Regions from separate parts of the Pseudomonas berkeleyensis genome, predicted to be linked through region 3. Evidence: riboswitches for the same ligand, from Rfam matches in the RefSeq annotation. Region 3 holds a riboswitch; each other region holds the start of a gene.
What was found. Region 3 has a riboswitch for cobalamin ahead of cobO (cob(I)yrinic acid a,c-diamide adenosyltransferase). Riboswitches for the same ligand answer to the same signal wherever they lie in the genome.

Region 1 (2,193 bases), 2.3 Mb from region 3:
ATCACCGTCTGGGCGATACCGGGCAGGGTCAGTTCACTTTCCAAAAGGGCCGCGCAGGCGGCTGTGGCGGTGACGCCGGGAATGATCTCGAAAGGGATGTCGAGCGCTCGCAGCTCGCGGATCTGCTCGCCGATGGCGCCGTATAGCGACGGGTCGCCCGAGTGCACGCGGGCCACGTCCAGGCCGCGTTCATGGGCCTCCTGCAGCAGCGTGATGATCTCGCCCAGGTTCAGCTCGGCGGTGTTCACCACCTGTTCGGCGCTGTGGCCCTGCAGCACCGGCTCGGGCACCAGCGAGCCGGCGTAGAGAATCACGGGGCATGAGCGGATCAGGCGTTGCCCCTTGACGGTGATCAGTTCGGGGTCGCCGGGGCCGGCACCGATAAAGTAGACGGTCATGCAGGTTCTCTATCGAAGGTGGCCAGCGCACAGGTGGCGCTGGCACTACGGTTTTTCTCGCCGAGTAGGCAGGGCGATGCGCCCATGCGCGCCGCCAGTGCGAGGGCGCAAGGCTCGGCGACGGCAGGGCTACCGGTGGCTGCCTGGGTCAATGCACTGCCGGCGGTCATGGCTTGATAGATGCTCAGTTGCTCGGGTGCGAAGAACACCAACTCCAGAGCCAGGTGCTCGGCCAGGCCATGCAGGCTGGCTTCGTTGCGCTTGTGGGCGATGCTGGCCAGGCCCACGAGGTTTTCCACTGTCAGGCCATGTTGCCTCAGGCTGTGGATAAGCAGATCGAGCAACTCGTCCTGGCTGCAGCCACGGCGACACCCCAGCCCGGCGACGACCTGTATCGTTGAGGCGGATGGGTGATTGGAGGTGGTTGGCAACATGAGTGGCATTCGGGCTGAGCGGTGGCGTAGCTCATCATGGCACCTGCCAGCGGTCAACCGCGATTGACCGGCCGCCGTGGCCTGCGTAGCCTTCTCGCTTTCGAGGTTCTTCCCGGCAAGGCGCCGGGGGGCTAAGAGGGAACAGGGTCGATGCCCTGGCTGCCCCCGCAACTGTGAACGGTCTAAACCCTTCGATACACCACTGCCGCCAGGCGGGAAGGTGAAGGATGCGCAACGCGCACACCGTGAGCCAGGAGACCTGCCTCGACAGACCAGCCATTTGCTCGGACGGGGTGATCCGACGCGGCCAGCACGCCCTTGCGTGCCCGCCTGCGCGTACCCGTCCGCCGAACCTACCGACGCCACGGGGCCCTTGATGAAAACCCTCGCCAAACTGCCTGTCACCATCGTCACCGGTTTCCTCGGTGCCGGCAAAACCACCCTGCTGCGCCATCTGCTGGCCAATGCCGGCGGCCGCCGTATCGCGGTGATCGTCAACGAGTTCGGCGAGCTGGGCATCGATGGCGAGATCCTCAAGCAATGCTCCATCGGCTGCAGCGAGGAGGAGGCCAATGGCCGTGTCTTCGAACTGGCCAACGGCTGCCTGTGCTGTACCGTGCAGGAGGAGTTCTTCCCGGTGATGCGCGAGCTGGTGGCGCGCCGTGGCGACCTCGACCATATCCTCATCGAGACCAGTGGTCTGGCGCTGCCCAAGCCGCTGGTGCAGGCTTTCAACTGGCCGGAAATCCGCAACGCCTGCACCGTCGACGCGGTAATCACCGTGGTCGACAGCCCGGCGGTGATCGCCGGCACCTTCGCCGCCTTCCCGGATCAGGTGGACGAGCAGCGCAAGCTCGACCCGAACCTCGACCACGAATCGCCGCTGCACGAGCTGTTCGCCGACCAGCTGGCCAGCGCCGACCTGGTGATCCTCAACAAGGCCGACCTGCTCGACGCCGAGGCGCTGGCTGCGGTGCGCGCCGAAGTGGCTGAAGAACTGCCGCCAGCGGTCAAGGTGATCGAGGCGCACGGCGGCGAGCTGCCGCTGGACGTGCTGCTGGGCCTGAACAGCGAAACGGAGCTGCATATCGACAGCCGCCGCACTCACCATGACGATGAGGACGAGGATCACGATCACGAGGAATTCGACTCGTTCCACGTGGAACTACCCGAAGCTGAGGAGGCGCGTCTGCTGGCTGCGCTGAAGGATGCTGTGGCCAAGTACGACATCCTGCGGGTGAAAGGCTTCGCGGCGATCCCTGGCAAGCCGATGCGCCTGCTGGTGCAGGGCGTGGGCCAGCGCTTCGACCGTCACTTCGACCGCGCCTGGCAGGTCGACGAGCCGCGCCTGAGCCGCCTGG
Region 2 (2,193 bases), 2.3 Mb from region 3:
TGCGCGAGCGTATCGCCGAGCGCGGCGACGGGGCCGAGGTGTTCGTGGTCTGCACGGCGCTGGAGGACACCTGGCTCGATGGTCTGGGCGCGTTGCTGGCGCATCGTCAGGCGCATCTTCCCTGCAGCGACGTGCCGCCCGTGCCGGCGCACCACGCCTGGTCGCAGATTCCGCCACACGCGCAACGCCTGCTGCTGTGCAACGGCCCACGCTGCACGCGCAAGGGCGCACTGGGCCTGTGGAAAACCCTGCGTCAGCGACTCAAGGCCGCCGGCAAGCTGGAGTGCGAGGGCGGGGTGCACATCACCCGCAGCCAGTGCCAGTTCCCCTGCGACCTGGGGCCGACCGCGAGCCTTTATCCACAGGGCGAGTGGTACGGGATCAAGGATGAAGCGGCAGTGATTCGCCTAGTCGACGAACGCCTGGTGGTGGGCAGGGCGCTGCCGGAGTTGCGCATCGACGAGCAGGGCAACAATTAGCAACCCGGATTACGCCTGCGGCGAATCCAGGCTATGAGCAATCGCCGCTAAAGCGCCTCCCACAATTGCCCCGTGCCTTGACTTGAGCGGAGTCGGATGGTCATATCCGCCCCGCTTCAGGTGTCTCACGCCGCCGTGCGTGAGGTGAAACGGGAAGTCGGTTGAAGTCCGACGCTGCCCCCGCAACGGTAAGCGAGCGACCGCATCGAAACGCCACTGTGCGCCACGCGCATGGGAAGGCGATGCGTTCATGACCCTCGCAAGCCCGGAGACCGGCCTGGAGTCGTTTGTGTCTGGCAACCCGCGGTGGGCGGGCGTTGACTCCAGCAGGGCGCCCCCGTGCCTCTGTCTGCTGTTGCGCATTTCCATCGGATTGCCGTGCCTTTTCCCTGACGATGGAACACTCATGGCGCGCCATTTCCGTTTCAAACAATCCTTCCAGGCCGTTTCGGCTGCAGCACCCGTTCGCCTGCCTTCCCGGCTGCGAAGATCGATAATGTTATGTTATAACACTAACATTTCATCTCTCGATTCTCCGCGCAACAACGGAAGTTCTGCCGTGCGAAACCCTGTCCTTCACTGCACCTGGCCACTGGCTCTGCTGCTCAGCGGCCTGGTCATGGCCAACGAAGCCGTCGATCTGCCCGAACTCACCATCCAGGCCAAGACCGCCGAGGAGGGTGCTACCGACCTGCATACCCCGACCGTCGCCGGTTCGCGCCTGGGTCTTACGGCCCTGCAAACCCCGGCCAGCAGCACCAGCCTCAGCGGCGCGGAGGTGCGCGAACGCAACAACCGCAGCGTGCAGGATGCGGTGACGCGTACGGCGGGTATCAGCGATATCGGCGCGCCCGGTAACGGTGGCACGGCGCTGTCGGCGCGCGGTTTCACCGGTCATGCCTCGGTGATGACGTTGTTCGATGGCATCCGCATGTACACCGGCATGGGCACCGTGTCGTTCCCGCACGATCCCTGGATGGTCGAGCGTATCGACGTGCTGCGTGGCCCGGCCTCGGTGCTGTACGGCGAAGGCGCCACGGGCGCGGTGGTCAACGTGCTGGCGAAGAAGCCCTTCGAGGGCGAAATCAAAAACCATGTGCGCTTCGGCTACGGCTCGTTCGACCGCAATCAGCAGGCGCTGGATAGTGGCGGTTCGCTGAGCGACACCCTGAGTTACCGCCTCAATCTCAACCGTGAGGCCAGCCATGGCTGGGCCGATCGCGACGATTCGCAGAACCTGGGCCTGAGCGCTGCGTTGCGCTGGCAAGCCAACGATGACCTGGCATTCACCCTGGCTCACGATCAGGGCAAGCTGCAGCCCGGTAGTTACTTCGGTACTCCGCTGGTCGATGGCAAGTTGCGCGACAGCCTGCGCGAGAAAAACTACAACGTGCGCAACGCCGAGATCGCCTACCACGAGCAGTGGACGCGACTGACCACCGACTGGACGCTTTCCGATCAGGTCAGCGCCAGCAACCAGCTTTACTACCTCAAAGCGCGCCGCTACTGGCGTAACGCCGAGAACTTCACCTGGGACGCCGCTCAGGGTCAGCTCAACCGCCGCGAACATCTGGAGATCAAGCACGGTCAGGAACAGATCGGCGACCGCCAGACGTTCACCTTCAACCATTCGTTGTTTGGCCTGGCTAGCCGCACCCTGATCGGTGGCGAGTACAACCGTGTACGTTTCAACCTGAGCAACAACTCGCCCTAC
Region 3 (2,193 bases):
GCGTGGATCATCGGATCGAGGAAGTCCGGGCCGCACTTGAACACCCGCACCCGGCGCCCCTGACGCGTATGCAGGCGCGCCAGCGCGGCGGTGACGGTGGTCTTGCCCTGGCCCGAAGCCGGCGCGGCAATCAGCAGCGCCGGACAGTGACGTGCTTCCATCAGAATTCGATGCCCTTCTGCGCCTTCACCCCGGCCTTGAACGCATGCTTGACCAGGCTCATCTCGGTGACCGTGTCGGCCGCCTCGATCATCCCCGGCAAGGCGCCCCGCCCCGTCACCACCACGTGCTGCAGCAGCGGCCGCGCTTCGATATCGGCCAACACCGCATCCAGTTCGAGATAGCCATGCTTGAGGGCGATGTTCAGTTCATCCAGCACCACCAGGCCGATGGACTCATCGCCAAGCAAGCGTCTGGCAATGGCCCAGGCTTCCTGCGCCTTGGCGATATCACGCTGGCGATCCTGGGTTTCCCAGGTGAAGCCCTCGCCCATCACGTGATAGCTGACTTCCTCGGGAAAGCGGCGGAAGAAGGTTTCCTCGCCGGTGCTGGCCGCGCCCTTGATGAACTGCACCACACCGACCTTGATGCCATGACCGAGGGCACGCGCGACCATACCGAAGGCGCTGCTGCTCTTGCCCTTGCCATTGCCGCTGTGCACCAGCAACAGGCCGTATTCGTCCTGAGCCTGGGCGATCTTCTCGTCGATCAGGGCTTTCTTGCGCTGCATGCGCGCCTTGTGGCGGGCATCGCGCTCGGTGGACTCGCTCATGCTGTGCTCCTGTACGTCAGGCACCCGCGCCGCCTGTTGATCGATAAACAGTGCGAACGGCAATGAGCAAGAAGGTTGCGATGATCCGCATATCCTCACCCAGGCGCCAATGGCTGGTCAGGCGAGCGGAAGACAGAAAACACGAACGCCCCGACCAAACCGGAGCGTTAGCCGGACAGCGCCCTCCGCGATGCCGTGAAATTGCGACAGGCCGGTCTCCGGGCTCGTGAGCGAACCAAAGGTTCGACGCCGCGCCTTCCCGTGCAAATACACAGTGGCTTTGAGCAGCGTTTGACTCACCTACCGTTGCGGGGGCAGCGCCGGCATTCGAACCGGCTTCCCTGTTTCACCCCTCGGCCGTCATTCGCAGCGACTCGGGGCACCTGAAGCAAGGCGCGCAGGGTAGAGGCTGGCAGCCCTACCCGTCAACGCCGCTCAGTGCCTGGGCATGAACCCAGGCGGTTTGCTCGCCAACCAATCGACGAAAGTCCGCAAACGCTCATCACTCAGCAGCGCCTCGCGACTGTTGTAAGTCAGCGCCAGCTCCTTTTCGCTGAACAGGCGGTGAATCTGGTTATGACAGGCACGACAGACCCAAAGCGTGGCGGTAATGCGCTCATGACGAGCGAAGCGTTTCTGCACATACACCTTGTCGTGCAGCGCCTTGGGAATCAGGTGATGACGGGTCAGTGCGACAGGCCGCGCGCACAGCTCACATGCCTCGGGCTGAGGCGGCAGGCGAATGGGCTCGCTCATGAAGGGTCAGGGGTTACGAGCGAGCTCTGGAGTGATGACTCGTTTGGCATCGAGGTAGACACGCTGCCAGTAGACGTTATCGAGGCTGTCCAGGCGCACGGTACCGCCACTGGACGGGGCATGGACGAAACGCCCCTCGCCGACATAGATGCCGGCATGACTGACGGCGCGACCGCCATTGGTGGCAAAAAACACCAGATCACCACTCTGCAAGGCATCGCGCCGAACATCCGGAGTACGCATAGCGCTCAGCTCACGGGTCGAACGTGGCAGGCTGATACCGGCCGCATCGCGGTAGACGTAGCCGATCAGGCCACTGCAGTCGAACCCCCCTTCCGGGGTATTACCGCCATAACGATAGGGCGTACCGACCAGACCGAGGGCGCGAAACAAGACATCTTCGGCGCCGCCCTGATAGGACGAAGAAGAGACTGGAGGACTGTAGGTAGGCTGAGGAGAGGGAGCACGACTGCTACAGGCACTCAGCAGCAGAACGAGGGAGATAAGGGCGACACGGGTCGTGACGGGCATAAGCGAGGCGATCCTGAGCCTGAATGCGCTCTACTCTGCCGTCTACAGACAAACGGCGCAACCCTCAGTACCCGCTCAAGACCTATAGAGACAGCCCTTGAGCAGATTCTGCGGTTACGCCGTGTACATCAGTT
Region 4 (2,193 bases), 2.3 Mb from region 3:
GTCCGGCCAAGGCCTCGGGTGCATGCCCGGCGACCAGTTGTAGACCGGGTACACCGAGGGCATCACGATTGTGGCGAATGTGTTCCTGGCGCCCCTCGTTGGCCTCGATGGCGATAGCTCCGCAGGCCGGGTGCGCGCGCATCCACTCGATGCCGATGGAACCGCAGCCGGCGCCAACGTCCCATAGCAGCTCGCCGGGCAGCGGCGCCAGGCGCGCCAGGGTGACCGCGCGCACATCACGCTTGGTCAGTTGGCCGTCGTGGCGGTAAGCGTCGTCCGGCAGGCCGCAGGTCGGTGGCAGCAATTGCGCCCCAGCGTCGGCCAAACATTCCACAGCCAGCAGGTTGAGATCGGCGCCACGCGGCAGGTCCCAGCTCGCGGCCTGACCATCGAGTCGGCGCTCATCCGCCCCGCCAAGATGCTCCAGCAAGGTCAGCCGACTGGCGCCGAAACCACGCGCACGCAGGGCTTCGGCGACCTGCGCAGGCGTGTCGCCATCGGCGCTCAATACCAGCAGGCGCGTGCCGGGATACAGCCGGGCGTTGAGCGTGGCCAGCGACCGGCCTACCAACGACAGCACCTCCACCTCCTGCAGCGGCCAGCCCAGGCGCGCCGCTGCCAGCGACACCGAGGACGGTGCCGGCAACACCTGCAACTCATCGGCCGGCACCTGGCGCGCCAGGCTGGCGCCGACGCCATAGAACATCGGGTCACCGCTGGCCAGCACGCACACTGCCTCGCCACGCCGGGCCAGCAGCGGTTGCAGGTCGAAGGGGCTCGGCCAGGTTTCCCGCTCGCCGCTGATGCACGGCGGCAGCAGCGCCAGCTGGCGCGGCGCGCCAACGATACGGGTGGCCGCCAGCAGGGCACGGCGCGCGGCCTTGCCCAAACCGGGATAGCCGTCTTCGCCGATGCCGACCAGGGTCAACCAGGGTTTCATCCACCTACCTCACAAGTAGCCGACAAGGCGCGTGTCGCGGCGCCGGGCAAAGCGGGCATAATACAGCCTTCGTCGGTGCCCTTGAGTCGATACGACTCTGCAACGGGCCTAAGAGGGAACACGGCTAAACCGTGGCTGCCCCCGCAACTGTAAACAGCGAGTCTGCTGCACCCACGCCACTGGATTTCCGGGAAGGCCGCAACAGACCAAGACCTGTCAGCCAGGAGACCTGCCGACGAACGCTGGTCGCGAGTGCCAACATCGGGCGGGGTGTACCGATGCCATGAAATCCCCTACGGGGAATTTCGCTGGTTCGGTCGCCGCGTCGTTATCCACAGGTGACCGTTTGAACGCCTCCATCCGCCCTTCCGCCTGCCCCGGCCTGCTGCGCATCGTGCCTGCGCTGGACGGTGGCATCTGCCGGGTCAAGCTGCCCGGCGGCGTGCTGCGCAGCACCCAGGCGCGGGCACTTGCCGAGGCGGCACGGCGCCATGCCAGCGGCGTGCTGGAGCTGACCAACCGCAGCAACCTGCAGATCCGTGGCGTGCTGCCCGGCCAGGAAGCACCGCTGATCGATGCCCTGCTCGACGCCGAGCTCGGCCCGCGAGTGGCCGCCGCCGACGATGTACGCAACCTGATGCTCAGTCCCGCCGCCGGCCTCGACCCGCAGGCACGGATGAACGTGCGTCCGTTGGCCAACCAATTGCTCGATCTGCTGCAGGACACCCCGGCGCTGCATGCCCTGTCACCCAAGTTCGCCCTGCAACTGGACGGCGGCGAAGCCCTGGCCATGCGCGAACATCCCCATGACCTGTGGCTGGCTGCCGAAGACGACCAGCACCTGCTGCTGGGCCTGGCCGGCTGCCCCGGTGACGAACCACTGGCTCGCATTGAGGCAACGCAGGCGCTCGACGTGGTGCGCGAATTCCTGTTGCTGTTCCTCGAACAGGCCACACCCGAACAGTCGCGCATGCGCCAGTTGCTGGCACACATCGCCCCTGACGACCTGCTGCAACACCTGCAAGCTCGACTGGATTTCCCTCTGCAACCGGCACCGGCCAATTGGCGGCCCAGCGCGACGCTCATGCGCCCACCGGCAGGTATTTATCCACAAGCACAGAGAGGCCTGTGCATGGTCGCAGCTGGCGCCCAGCTGGGCCGTCTGCATGCCGAGCAACTCCTCGCCCTCGCCGATCTGAGCGAGCGACATGGCGACAGCGAGCTGCGCCTGACCCCCTGGCAAGGCGTGCTGC

Region 1: another riboswitch for cobalamin. It lies ahead of cobW (cobalamin biosynthesis protein CobW); the one in region 3 lies ahead of cobO (cob(I)yrinic acid a,c-diamide adenosyltransferase).
Region 2: another riboswitch for cobalamin. It lies ahead of HS968_RS25830 (TonB-dependent receptor); the one in region 3 lies ahead of cobO (cob(I)yrinic acid a,c-diamide adenosyltransferase).
Region 4: another riboswitch for cobalamin. It lies ahead of cobG (precorrin-3B synthase); the one in region 3 lies ahead of cobO (cob(I)yrinic acid a,c-diamide adenosyltransferase).

The regions. Positions count from the first base shown of each region.
Region 1 is NZ_CP059139.1:5,624,661-5,626,853, reverse strand. It holds gene cobM (precorrin-4 C(11)-methyltransferase) at 1-398, opposite strand, end outside; gene HS968_RS26120 (cobalamin biosynthesis protein) at 395-832, opposite strand; cobalamin riboswitch at 919-1,113, shown strand; gene cobW (cobalamin biosynthesis protein CobW) at 1,209-2,193, shown strand, end outside.
Region 2 is NZ_CP059139.1:5,560,066-5,562,258, reverse strand. It holds gene HS968_RS25835 ((2Fe-2S) ferredoxin domain-containing protein) at 1-479, shown strand, start outside; cobalamin riboswitch at 581-774, shown strand; gene HS968_RS25830 (TonB-dependent receptor) at 1,039-2,193, shown strand, end outside.
Region 3 is NZ_CP059139.1:2,235,560-2,237,752, reverse strand. It holds gene HS968_RS10505 (cobyrinate a,c-diamide synthase) at 1-161, opposite strand, end outside; gene cobO (cob(I)yrinic acid a,c-diamide adenosyltransferase) at 161-772, opposite strand; cobalamin riboswitch at 965-1,174, opposite strand; gene HS968_RS10495 (hypothetical protein) at 1,208-1,528, opposite strand; gene HS968_RS10490 (C40 family peptidase) at 1,535-2,059, opposite strand; gene HS968_RS10485 (C40 family peptidase) at 2,188-2,193, opposite strand, start outside.
Region 4 is NZ_CP059139.1:5,566,892-5,569,084, forward strand. It holds gene cbiE (precorrin-6y C5,15-methyltransferase (decarboxylating) subunit CbiE) at 1-940, opposite strand, end outside; cobalamin riboswitch at 997-1,191, shown strand; gene cobG (precorrin-3B synthase) at 1,287-2,193, shown strand, end outside.